Regions from separate parts of the Motilimonas sp. 1_MG-2023 genome, predicted to be linked through region 1. Evidence: predicted binding sites of a transcription regulator. Region 1 holds the regulator's gene; each other region holds the start of a gene.

Region 1 (4,482 bases):
ACCTTTGAACTAAGTAACAACGTTACCATCACTAATTTGACCCATGACCAACACATAAATCTGATCACCACCGACAAGCTCACCCTAGATTTAATAAAGAATGAAATCCATTCAGATGACTTAGTCACCTTATATGGAGAGCAAATGCAACAAACAGGCACGGGATTATTTGGTCAACTATCAGGTAAAACCATCAGTTTATTAAACCAAGTAACGGCGACTTATTTAAATGAAAAACCTTAAATTATTACTAGCATCACTGGTATTACTAAGTGCTCCTACTTACGCGCTTAAGTCTGACTCAGAGCAAGAAATTGTTATCCGAGCCAATTCCAATACAGCCGACCTAGACAGTAACACCACCACTTTTTTAGGTAACGTCGTGGTGACACAAGGAACAATTAAGCTCACCGCCAATAAATTGGTTGGCATCCGCCATAAGCCCGGCGAAGAAGAAATGATTGCGACTGGCAATCCAGCGACTTTTTATCAAATGATGGATGATGGTAAACCAGTAGAAGCAAAGGCAAAAAAAATTCGTTACCTCAAAAAAAATAACCAGATAATCTTGAGCCAAAATGCCTCTTTAAAGCAGTTAGACAGTAACTACACCGCTGAAACTATCACCTACAACATTGAGACACGCCAGATTGAAGGTAAAAAAGGCGAGACTCAAACCCGAACCGTATTTTTACCCGCTCAAGTCGATAGCAAGAAAAACTCAAAGTCATCAGATAAATCAACAGATAAAGCGGCGCAATAATGGCATTACTCCAAGCAAAAGACTTAGCGAAAAGTTATAAGAATCGTCGTGTAGTAAATGGCGTTAGTTTACAAGTGAACACGGGGCAAATTGTTGGTTTACTCGGCCCCAATGGTGCAGGTAAAACGACAACATTTTACATGGTAGTCGGTTTAGTAAAGCGCGATGAAGGCCAGATATTTATTGATGATGAAGAAATTTCTAGCCAACCAATGCACGTGCGCGCGCAGAAGGGAATTGGCTACTTGCCACAAGAAGCTTCTATTTTTCGTCGCCTTACGGTCGCGCAAAATATCATGGCAATCCTAGAAGTTCGAGATGAGCTATCCACGGAACAAAAACAAGATAGACTGAACGAGTTACTTGAAGAATTTCATATTACCCATATAAAAAATAGTAAAGGGATGTCCCTTTCTGGCGGCGAAAGACGCCGCGTTGAAATCGCCAGAGCACTCGCAGCAGATCCTCAATTCATCTTACTTGATGAGCCATTTGCTGGGGTTGATCCTATCTCTGTAATAGATATAAAAAAAATCATAGAACACTTACGAGACAGAGGCTTAGGCGTATTAATCACTGACCATAATGTGAGGGAAACACTAGATGTATGTGAATATTCCTATATAGTGAGTCATGGAGAAATGATTGCCGCTGGCAAGCCAGAAGACATTTTACAAAACGAACAAGTAAAACGAGTCTACCTAGGCGATCAATTCAAGCTATAGTTTTTATAGGTAACAACCGTTATCTAAAGATTTATATCTAACAGGAATTTAATGAAGCCAACCCTACAGTTGCGTTTAGGTCAGCAGTTAACCATGACCCCTCAGCTACAACAAGCTATTCGCTTGTTGCAGCTTTCTACATTAGATTTACAGCAAGAAATTCAAGAAGCCCTTGAGTCAAATCCGCTGTTAGAAGTAGAAGAAAACGACCACGGTAACGAAGAGCAAAGCTACGATAACGACACATCTAGCCAACTCGAAACGTCGGAGGCCATGGCGCAGAATGACATTCCTGATGATCTTCCCACAGACTCAACATGGGATGACACCTTTACCACGGGCACAGGTTCAAGCACTTCAGGTGTCGGCTCAGGTGGCGATGATGCCGATTTTATTTATCAAGGTGAAACCTCAGCTAACCTACATGACCACCTCATCTGGCAAATGGAGTTAACCCCCTTTAGTGAAACTGATCGCGCTATCGCCTTTGCCATTATCGATGCCATTGACGAATCTGGTTATTTGACTGTCTCTAGCGAAGATATATTAGATAGTGTCTCCTCTGACTTTCTTGATGTTGAGCTCGACGAAGTTGAAGCCGTACTTAAACGATTGCAGCATTTTGATCCTCTCGGCGTTGGTGCTCGTTCCGCGCAAGAATGCATGTTAATCCAGCTGAATCAAATCGAAAAAGGCACTCTCTGGTTAGAAGAAGCCATAATGGTGATCAACGAGCATATGGATTTACTCGCTAATCGTGACTTTCGTACTCTAAGCCGTAAAACTAAGCTAAAAGAAGACGATCTACGCGAAGTCATGCGCCTGATCCATACCTTAGAGCCAAGACCAGGCAATGCGATTGTTGAAATGGACGCTCAATATATAGTTCCAGATGTCTCGGTGCAAAAAAAATCAGGTCGCTGGGTCGTCGAACTAAACCCAGATTGCATGCCCAAAATTCGCGTTAATGATCAATACGCTTCTTTTGCCAAACAAACTAAAAACACCGATGACAGTCAGTTTATTCGTTCACATTTACAAGAAGCCAAATGGTTTATTAAAAGCTTAGAAAGCCGTAATGACACCTTATTAAAAGTGGCCAACTGTATCGTACAGCATCAAGTTGCTTTTTTTGAATACGGCGATGAAGCAATGAAACCCATGGTATTAAACGATGTCGCGGAAGCCGTGGAAATGCACGAGTCCACTATTTCGCGTGTCACCACGCAAAAGTTCATGCACACGCCGCGTGGCATCTTTGAGTTGAAGTATTTCTTCTCTAGCCATGTTGCAACAGAAAGTGGTGGCGAATGTTCATCCACCGCCATTAGGGCCTTAATTAAAAAATTAGTGGCAGCAGAAACCCCTGCTAAGCCCCTAAGTGACAGTAAAATTACTCAACTGCTTGCTGACCAAGGCATAAAGGTTGCGCGAAGAACCATCGCTAAATATCGCGAGTCTTTGAACATCCCGCCTTCCAACCAACGTAAGAGCCTACTTTAGGCTGCAACAGGAGAATGTTTATGCAAATTAATCTATCTGGCCACCATATCGACATCACCGATTCAATGCGCAGTTACGTTGAAACTAAGTTATCTAAATTAGAGCGTCATTTTGATAGCATTAACTCAGCACAAGTGATATTAAACGTCGAAAAGTTGAATCAAATAGCTGAAGCCAAGTTACACCTGTCAGGCGGAGAAGTATTTGCTAACTCCCAAGACACAGATATGTATGCCGCGATTGATTCGTTAGTTGACAAACTTGATCGCCAAGTGATCAAACACAAGGAAAAGCTGAAACAGTCTTAAATTTAAATATGGATATAAAAGAATTATTAGCCCCAGACTGCACCTTGAGTGCAGTCTCTTGTTCAAGCAAGAAAAAAGCACTGGAAATCATCAGTGAGTTAGCAGGACAAAAACTCAATATTGACCCTAAAGTAGTGTTTGAAAACCTACTAACGCGTGAGCGCCTTGGCACCACAGGTGTTGGAGCGGGTATTGCGATCCCCCACGCTCGTATCAGTGATGATTACCCTGTTACCGGCGTTTTCATCCAATGTGAGACCGCGATAGACTTTAGTGCCATCGACAATCAACCCGTTGATTTATTGTTCGCCGTTCTCGTCCCAGAAAGCCAGTGTAGCCAACATTTAAAAACCTTGTCACTTATCGCTGGTAAACTTTCTGATAAACAAATTTGTCGCCAACTTCGCGCGGCTAAAACAGATGCGGAGTTATTCGAACTCATTTGCGTGTCATAACGGGAGCAATATGAAACTCACCATCGTCAGTGGCCGCTCCGGATCAGGCAAAACCGTTGCCTTAAGAGTATTGGAAGACCTAGGCTATTACTGCGTCGATAACCTGCCATTACCCTTACTACCCGATTTAATTACTAGTCTTAAAGATAATTACGATGCCGTGGCGGTTAGCATCGATGTGCGTAACCTGCCCCTTGACCAAAATGAATTACACCACGTCATTAAGGATCTCAAAGCATCGGTTGATCTCACCACCTTATTTCTTGATGCCAGTAGCAGTATTTTGGTACGTCGCTACAGTGAAACCAGGCGTTTACATCCACTAGCAAAAATGCAGCTATCGCTATCTCAAGCGATAGATCAAGAAACCACCTTGCTCGAGCCTATCTCTGAGTCGGCCGATTTACGCATTGATACCAGTGATATGTCAATCCATGAGCTGAGTGAGTTGGTAAAACAACGAGTACTCGGCCAAAAAAGTCATGAATTGGTATTAGTCATTGAATCATTTGGTTTTAAAAATGGCTTACCAAAAGATGCAGACTATGTGTTTGATGCGCGCTTTCTACCTAATCCACATTGGATCCCCGAGCTTAAACCACAAACCGGACTCGATGCTGAAGTTCAACACTACTTAACAGAGCAGCCATTAGTGATGAAGTTTATCTGGCAAATAGAGAATTTGATTGGCACTTGGCTGCCTCATCTTGAACGCAATAACCGCAGCT
Region 2 (4,482 bases), on a different contig from region 1:
TTTGGTGTCTAATGCCTAACTCAATCTCAGATTCAATTTTAGCTTTGCTAAAACAGCAACTTGACAACACTAGCTTATTAGCAAAAGTGATCGATGATGAGTATCAAGCACTAATAAAGCGCGACTCAGATACGCTTAACCAGTTGGTACAAGATAAACAATCTTTACTCGCACAAATAGAGCAACAGGATCTCAATATACAACAGCACCCCGAAGCAAGTGCTTTAACAGATCAGTCAGCTCAAGACGTGCAGCAAATATTGAATGAAATAAAGCAGCAATTTATTACATGCCAGCAGCAAAACAGCGTTAATGGTGAGTTAATTGAAATGAGCTTGCGCACTACTCAGCATCTAGCCGGCGTGCTCAACCAGGCCAAAGCAGCTAATTCATTAACATACGATGCTAAAGGGCAAGCAAGAGGAGGAAGTTTACTCGGTAAAGGCATAAAAGCGTAAAAGCGTAACCTGCTTTGTATTAGCTGTATTAGTTCAGACAAATATGGCGCTTCCTACAGGAGTCGAACCTGTGGCCTACCCCTTAGGAGGGGGTCGCTCTATCCTACTGAGCTAAGGAAGCATGGCATAATTATACTCAACCCTTTTATTAAATATACTTTTTATTTCAATACGCCGCTCTTGAAGCTTATTTAATATTCGCAAAATCATTGAGTTGGATGTTACTCGCTGGCAGTGAATCCAACGCCTGCAAAACTGCAGAATCCCGATACAATTCTATAACCTTAGTATGAATTGCACTACTCTCTTGACGAAAGCGTGGAATGCCAAATTGATCCGTATAACTGCCATTATGTGACAACTGAATAGCTTGACCAATTTTCAAACCATTTTTACTGCCAAGATTAATCTGTACCTTATCATCATGAACGGCAATAACTTTTGCCATCGTATCAACACACTCCAACGCAGCAGTTGTATTAATCAACACATCATCCATTACGGCTAATAAACGCTGACCATAGGGAGCATCCCAGAATTTTTTTGAAGATAAATCAACAATATCTTGCTCTTTATAGGTCCACATTGCGCGCTGACGATAGTGTTTAACGTCAAGTAGTTCGCCAGATAGACCATCAAATAAATAAGTACTTAAGTAAAAATTTCTTGGTGCCTCTTTAAAGAAGAAGTCGTATGGTTGCTTCTTGTCTCGCTCAACGGAAACATCATCGATACTCCCCAGCAGCACAAACTGACTATCAGCCCGACTGGCGATAGCAATGACTTGATCACGTACCGCATGGTGCCTAGCATCAAGTAAATTAGGATTAAAATTAACATTTTGATTAATGAATTGGCGCACATCAAAGGCACTATGATTAAGGCTTAACAAATTATTAAGCTTGCTTGTAAATTCACTATCAATATGAAATATTCCCCCATTTATTGCTTGCTCTCTATTTCTAAGCTTAAAACGAACCAATGCCAAAGATTTGGCATATTGCTGTTGCTGACAGCGAGGTTGATCACTCGCTAAAACATCTACTTGAACGGAAACATAAATAAAACCATTTTCAATACGTTCACTCGTTACTTTCAAGCCTCTAATTTCACCTTCTCCGGCCAGCTGTAACTGCTCCTTAGCTAAAATGCCATTATCAAGTTGCTGTAAGCTTTTGATAGAAGCGCCTGCATACAATAGCGCTTGTCTGACAGCGTCTTTCACACCACTTTCCCGAGCTTGAGCTATATCGTCATTGAGAATAGGCGCTTGCCCTTGGGCTTCAAACCATGCCGCTTGTGCCGAGCTGGTAACCATAATGAACCAAAAAATGCAGATAAACCTAGCCATAACACAGCCTCACTAATGCAAAATAAACGAGTCGATAAAAAGACCATTGACCACAGCCCAAATTGAATAAACGCCCAAGTACGAGAACAATATAGAGCCAATACCATTTCAAGTGACATTTAGACTTAAAGCAATAAGCAAGCAATATTTAGGCCAAAATAATCTACTGCAGATTGTTAACAGCACATCAGTTGTGGCACTTGGTACATTTATTGCTTTATTTCTAACCGAGGTGTTAGCAAGACATTGGGCTTACTAGTCACATTTACCTAAATTTTAATTATTTAGCCAAAAGTCATAATGTTCATCGTTAGTAGTCACTAAAGTGTTAAAGCTTTATTTAGCTAAAGAATTGAGCATGTAAGTCGATATAGCTATTTATAGATAGATCGATAGAGGGAATGAAATGAACAAACAAGCTTGGTGTCTCTGTTGTGTCGCCATAACAATGTCTGGCTGTGCAACCCAACCTAAAAACGATATTGTCATTATCGATCCGAATGCATCGGAAAATATTACCACTAACAGTCGGCAATATACTGCCGATTCACAAACCTCAGTCAATACGATTTATGTCCGTTCAAGTACATTACCCACGAGCCATGCTGATAATGAAACAAAATCGCAATACTATGGCAGCTACGTCTCTCCGGGATACCGCAGTTGGCGCCAAGTTCAGCCGAAGCGACCTGATATGTTGCCGGGCGACCGCGCGCGCGAGCTTGACTACATCATACGTGCTTTAGCCGATCAACTAGCCCTAAATAGGGATCCTAACGCGAGTAAAACGCCTATTGCGGTCACTTCTTTATCTAATATTGATGACTTACAAAATACGAATTGGCTCGGGCAGGCAATTTCTGAGGCGTTTATTCATGAACTGCATATTCGTGAAGTGCCTGTCATTGACTTTAAAACGACAGGGAAAATAAAAGTAACTCCAGAAGGTGACTTCGTATTTAGCCGAGAGTGGGACCAGTTGCGTAGTAAAATTCCGGTTTATCGTATTTTCACTGGCACCATGTCACGTAATGATGAAGGTGTGGTAGTGAACGTTAGAACCATTAATATGCAAACTTTACTGGTAGAGTCTACAGGACGTGCTTTCATTCCGAATCGCTTATTAATAGGTGCTAAAAACAGCTTAAATGCAGGTAAAAACGATGCCTATATTCAAAGATCCAGCGTCCCTTCAGGGGTGAACGGTCGTACTGTCGAATTTGTAAAATAATTAGGAGTCATCGCTATGTTCAAGGCGCCTCTCATTGCTGCAGCATTACTCCTTAGTGGTTGTTCGCAAATTGCAAATACGCACATCGAGTATGAAACCGTCAAACCAGAAAAATTCCCTGTTCTGATTGCAGTGGGCTATGCTCCAATTGATTTACAACCTGGCGCAACTAAGCAGCAAAAAATGCTCAATGCTATCCGCGCATCTAAACTCGATGCTTATAGAGAGCTAGCGGAACAAGTTTATGGGCTACAAATCAGCAGTCAAAATACCTTAAACACATACATTATCGGCTCAGATAAGGTAAAGGCCCAAGTAGATGGCTTGATCAAAGGTGCACGAGTGGTGCAAAGCTACCCAATGGGTGAAATGTATGCCACCGAATTAGAATTAGATACTGAGCAGCTATATTACATAAACGAAATGCAAAGCATGCCACAAAAAGTGAAAAAGATTACTTACTACTAGCCAATTACTCATCTAGCCCCATAAAAAAAAGTCGCGTAATGCGACTTTTTTTATTCTCAGGAAGACTGATGCTCTATTTAATATTTTCTACTGCCCAAGTCAGTAGCTCAGAACGCTCAGCAACCGTTGCTTCGTCATACCAATAAGCCAACATTTCCATTTCTTTGTTATCTGCTTGCAATGGCGAATCTATCTTCTTGCGATTCTTAAGAGCCCAAGAAATAAAAGCCTCTTGTTCAGCGGATGATACCTTAGCAAACCAATACTCTGTCATTTCTACAGCAGTGCTTTGTTGAGACTTAGCTTTTGCAGCAACCGGTGTTGCCACTACCGCAGCTCCTGCAGCAGCGTTACCTGCTTGGCCATTAATGGTATTTAAATCTATATTTGCTTGTTTATAACGCAACATCATGCCATCGATGTAAACAGCTGGAATAACATATTTCAGACCTTTGCTAGAACCTTCGAATAATAGTTCGAAAGGTAAACCTTGCTCTCTAGCGTCTATGATATCAGCTGTGGCTACTGGAAACTTTACCCATTGATTCGTAACGCAGTTGTCATTACACATCTGGCTGCTAACCTTGCGGTCTTCTAAATCAACTAACTGTGAGTTAACTTTTGCATGAGTAAATTCATTGGAAGTCTGAAAGTAACTCACATCTAAAAAAACATAAGAAAAAGCGTTTTGCGGATTATCTCGAGGTAGTTCAGAAAGGAGATATAAAACTGTGTTTGAAGCTTTTACGCCATGCTCAGCTGTTGGCTTCAGGCTAATTTTTGACCCTGCTATTTTTACCGAGTTATACCCTAATTCAACTTCCGTATTACTGGCAAACTCATTAGCACTGGTCTTCTCTGGGTTCGCTGCGCATGCAGACAGCCCAATAACAGCAACAGCCATTAGCAAAGGTTTTATCATTGTATTTTCCAATAAAGCATCTAAAAACAAGTAACTTATTCTATCATGTCAC
Region 3 (4,482 bases), on a different contig from region 1:
GCTTCACTTTGCACGGGTTGAACTAAGTCTTTTTCTACAAGCTCAACTGAACGGCTAATGTCGGTCGTTAACACTAAATCAGCAGGGCTTAACTTGCCCTCACGCTCTAAACGCTCAATTAGGCCATCTTTAGCAAATACTATGTTTACTTTTACCCCTGTTTCTTCGGTAAATTTTGCCATAATTGGCTCAATTAAAAACGATTGGCGGTAAGAATAAACATTCACTTCTTCTTTTGCTGCCCAAGAAGAGGCTGATGCTAAAACACTGCTTAAAACGACTGAAGCAAGAATAAAGCTTTTTTTCACTTGATAACTCCTAACTGAGTGTAATGATAACGATTACTATCAAGGTTATTATAAACAAATTTTAATCCCTGTCACCTGATTTGGATAGTAATCATTTCTATTTAGAATATCTTTTAGGAATAAGCATAGATAATAAAAACAAAAAAGCCCCGAATCATCGGGGCAAAGGTAGACAACACACAACGGAAGCTACAAATTAACGGCTTGGACGTACCGTTACAAATTCTGGGTAAGCATCAACGCCACAATCATGAATATCCATACCCGTCATTTCTTCGTCTTCTGTGACACGGATACCCATGGTTTGCTTCAAGATAGCCCAAACAATGAATGAGGCGATAAATACAAAACCAAAGATAACTGCTGCACCAAATAACTGGGCAGTAAACGACGTTTCTGCATTTGAGAAAGGCACAACCATCAGACCAAACAGGCCACATACACCATGAACAGAGATAGCGCCAACTGGATCGTCAATTTTAACTTTGTCAAAAGCAACGATACTAAACACCACAAGGCCTCCAGCAAACACACCAATAAGAGCGGCAAATAATGGGCTTGGCGATAGAGGATCAGCTGTGATAGCAACAAGACCGGCTAAAGCACCGTTCAACATCATTGTTAAATCAGCCTTACCCCATTTTATTTTTGTTACTACTAGCGCAAAGATGGCACCTGTTGCTGCTGCAGCATTGGTATTCACAAAAATTTTGCCTACTGCTGTTGCATTCTCAGCATCAGAAATCATTAACTGCGAACCACCATTAAAACCGAACCAACCCATCCAAAGGATAAATGTACCTAAGGTAGCCAGTGGCATATTTGAACCAGGGATCGGATGAACTTCACCATTTTTGCCGTATTTACCACGACGAGCACCAAGTAGTAGTACGGCTGACAATGCCGCTGCCGCACCAGCCATATGCACAATACCAGAGCCAGCAAAGTCAGAGAAACCCGCAGCAGATAGGAAACCACCACCCCACGTCCAGTAACCTTCAATTGGGTAAATAACACCTGTTAGTACTACGCTAAAGGCAAGGAAAGACCAAAGTTTCATACGCTCTGCTACTGCGCCCGATACAATCGACATGGCCGTAGCAACGAATACCACTTGGAAAAAGAAATCCGATTCTAGCGAATGGTCGGCGCCATCTGCTTGACCACCAATCAAGGCACCAAAAGAAGGAATGATGCCACCCTCAACATTATCGACATACATAATGTTGTAACCCACTAGCAAGTACATGGTACAAGCAATGGCGTATAACGCGACGTTCTTAGTTAAAATTTCGGTGGTGTTTTTTGAACGTACTAAGCCTGCTTCGAGCATCGCGAAACCCGCGGCCATCCACATCACCAATACACCTGACATTAAAAAATAAAAAGTATCTAGCGCAAAGCGCAATTCAATCACTGTGTTTTCCATGATCCTATCTCCCTTACAGTGCTTCGTTGTCTAACTCACCAGTACGAATACGTACCACTTGAGTTAGCTCATAAACAAAAATTTTGCCGTCACCGATTTTTCCGGTATAGGCTGCGCCAGTAATAGCCTCAATAAGGCGATCGACATTTTCTTCACTCGTCGCAATATCAAGCTTCACCTTAGGCAAAAAATCGACATTGTATTCTGCGCCACGATACAGCTCGGTATGCCCCTTCTGACGGCCAAACCCTTTTACTTCTGTCACGGTCAAACCATCTACGCCAACTTCTGCCACAGCTTCTCTGACATCATCCAATTTGAATGGCTTGATAATCGCACTGATCATTTTCATAACAACTCTCCCTAAGCATGTATTTTTAATTTTCTTATACTAGGTATTACAAACTCCGTGCCAGAAATTAAAGCCAAACAATTTCAACAGCTTAAATATAATTGATAAATTCAACTGACCTTTACGCACCAAATTAAAGCAACATAGTTTTAACAATGCGCTCTATCGGGGCAAAATGAGGATTCAAGGACATCAAAGTTGGAAAAGGTTACAATATTGCAGGTTTGGACAGGTTAGAGAGACTAAGTTTGGATACGATAAAAATATCAGAGCGCGTATTTATTCCATTTAAAGAAATAGAATTTACCTTTGTTCGCGCCCAAGGAGCAGGTGGACAAAATGTAAATAAAGTTAGCACCGCGGTGCAACTAAGATTTAACTTCTTAGCGTCCAATGCCCTTCCTAATAGTTATAAAGAGCGTCTGCAACAAGTTAGCGATCATCGTATCACTAAGGGTGGTGACATCATTATCAAGGCGCAAAACAGTCGCAGCCAAGACTTCAACAAACAAGACGCGATAGAACGGCTAGTGGAATTAATTAAAAGCGCCAACGTAGTGCAAAAGCGCCGCATTGCCACTAAACCTACGAAAGGCTCCAAGACCCGCCGTTTACAAGGAAAAACCGTGAAAGGAAACGTGAAGAAACTGCGCGCTAAGGTCACTTTTTAATGGCCATGTTTAACCGGCTCGATTTTACAAAACAGAGTAGTAGGGAAAAGAACCTAGTTTCTGAGTTAATTGAGTTGCTTATTGCGGGCAGTTCACCCAGTTTTTTACGAAAGGTTGAGTGTTTAGTTTTTCGAATTAAGGCTAATCAAAAACGCTTAGTAGCCAGTTTGAATAAATCTTTGATAGGAAATTAATACCTGCTCGAAATCTTCTAAACCACACAAAGCTAAACTTTCCTCATCATAAAAGCTCATATCATCGGGTAATTCGTCGTTATCGGATAGCAGGATGTTGGCGACAACCTTGGCTTCTTCTTGATTAAGAAACAAGGAAAACTCCGCTCCTAATAATTCAAACTGCTCCACCCCTTGGGTTTGGAGCAGCTGAATTTGGTTTAGTAAACGAGATATGCAGGCAAGATCCATATTTATCTCTTGCTCTAGCCAAACTCCCAAGGCTTCATGGCCCATAGAAAAATGACTTTTTATTGTGTTATGTAACATGTCGCGTTTAAATTCAAACTCCAAAATCGAACCTCATATTGTCAGTCGTGCTCGATGATGGATTCTACCTTAGAGCTTGAACTTAGTACTCAACTTTTAACTACTGGTAAACCAGAAAGTCTCGTCCTAAGTCAGCTCTGGTGTTATTTATTATATTTAAAACTGTCTAAGTTTTGTCAGCGTTTATTTTAGTTTGTCGCTGTTTTTAATGCTGCTTCTTTGCTTAATACATGAGTTGGAACCAACTCATAAGCGGCTTGTGGCTTAAGTACCACAGCTGATTTGCTAGCAACCATTAACATTTGCTTCAAGCGACTGTCTTCTAATGGTTTTAGTAATAGACCTTGAATATCAAGTAAGCTGTTAATGCCAAGTAGCTCACGTTGAACATCAAAGTGCGTCACTAGAACACGAATATCTGCAACGGCTGAGGTTTCCCCCATACGGATACGTTTTACTAGTTCGATACCTGCAGTGTCATTCAACAATGCGTCAATCACTAGTAGGTCAAAGTCCTGTAAAGCAAAAGCCTGCTCTGCAGCTTCAACAGTTGCTGCACTTTCAACGTAAGCAACATTTAGGTTTTCAAGCTGTGCAACCATAGCATCACGGTCGCCGTTATTACCTTCAACTACCAATACTTTTAGGTTAGTTGTAACAGCTTCTGGTTTATTCACTAGCGGCGTAGGTTGACCAACTTCAGCGCCTTCTAAACGAGCAATGTAGCCACGCTTAGGAATGGTTGAAATGTTCAAGCCATGAATGCTTAGGTTACCAATGCTTTTACGCAATTGTGAAATGTGTTGGTTGATCGTGTGGTCGGTTACCAGACGGCCCCATACATGCTGCGCTAGATCTTCACGTGTTACTACCGTGTTTAAATTCTTACACAAGAAGTGCAATAGCGATGTACGTAGTGGTCCTAAGTAAACTTTACGATTACTATGGATCAGGCTGTTCTGACTCGTATCTATGTGGTATTCACCCACAACAAGGCTTTTTTCTAGCATAATGACACCCATATAATTAAAAAAATAAAATTGTGACTGACAACATAGTTTTATCAAGACTTTGTAAAAAAATCCAGCCGTGTATGCAAATTAATTGACTTTAATTTAATCAAATCCCTGCAATCTAACTAATTTGTATCGCTATCTTATATTTATCCAATAAAAAACCCTCCTGAGAGGGTTTTTTTTGGTGTTTTTTACTTTTTAAG

What was found. The regulator sigma-54, encoded in region 1, starts transcription at its own class of promoters, with help from an activator protein. The targets are predictions, from matches to a motif close to GTTGGCACGNNNNTNGNNT.
Region 2: the regulator sigma-54 is predicted to act here: its motif matches at 2,009-2,027, upstream of Q4519_RS04485 (FlgO family outer membrane protein).
Region 3: the regulator sigma-54 is predicted to act here: its motif matches at 2,136-2,154, upstream of glnK (P-II family nitrogen regulator).

Annotation. Positions count from the first base shown of each region.
Region 1 covers NZ_JAUOPX010000001.1:133,453-137,934, reverse strand. Annotated here, with positions in the region: gene lptC (LPS export ABC transporter periplasmic protein LptC) at 1-243, shown strand, start outside; gene lptA (lipopolysaccharide transport periplasmic protein LptA) at 230-763, shown strand; gene lptB (LPS export ABC transporter ATP-binding protein) at 763-1,488, shown strand; gene Q4519_RS00595 (RNA polymerase factor sigma-54) at 1,540-2,991, shown strand; gene hpf (ribosome hibernation promoting factor) at 3,012-3,299, shown strand; gene ptsN (PTS IIA-like nitrogen regulatory protein PtsN) at 3,308-3,754, shown strand; gene rapZ (RNase adapter RapZ) at 3,765-4,482, shown strand, end outside.
Region 2 covers NZ_JAUOPX010000006.1:19,210-23,691, reverse strand. Annotated here, with positions in the region: gene flgM (flagellar biosynthesis anti-sigma factor FlgM) at 1-12, shown strand, start outside; gene Q4519_RS04500 (flagella synthesis protein FlgN) at 12-458, shown strand; tRNA gene Q4519_RS04495 (tRNA-Arg) at 503-579, opposite strand; gene Q4519_RS04490 (flagellar assembly protein T N-terminal domain-containing protein) at 646-1,776, opposite strand; gene Q4519_RS04485 (FlgO family outer membrane protein) at 2,216-3,040, shown strand; gene Q4519_RS04480 (LPP20 family lipoprotein) at 3,056-3,508, shown strand; gene Q4519_RS04475 (hypothetical protein) at 3,582-4,430, opposite strand.
Region 3 covers NZ_JAUOPX010000002.1:143,664-148,145, forward strand. Annotated here, with positions in the region: gene Q4519_RS01810 (Fe(3+) ABC transporter substrate-binding protein) at 1-308, opposite strand, end outside; gene Q4519_RS01815 (ammonium transporter) at 505-1,737, opposite strand; gene glnK (P-II family nitrogen regulator) at 1,751-2,089, opposite strand; gene arfB (alternative ribosome rescue aminoacyl-tRNA hydrolase ArfB) at 2,338-2,760, shown strand; gene Q4519_RS01830 (YacL family protein) at 2,916-3,287, opposite strand; gene Q4519_RS01835 (winged helix-turn-helix domain-containing protein) at 3,452-4,273, opposite strand.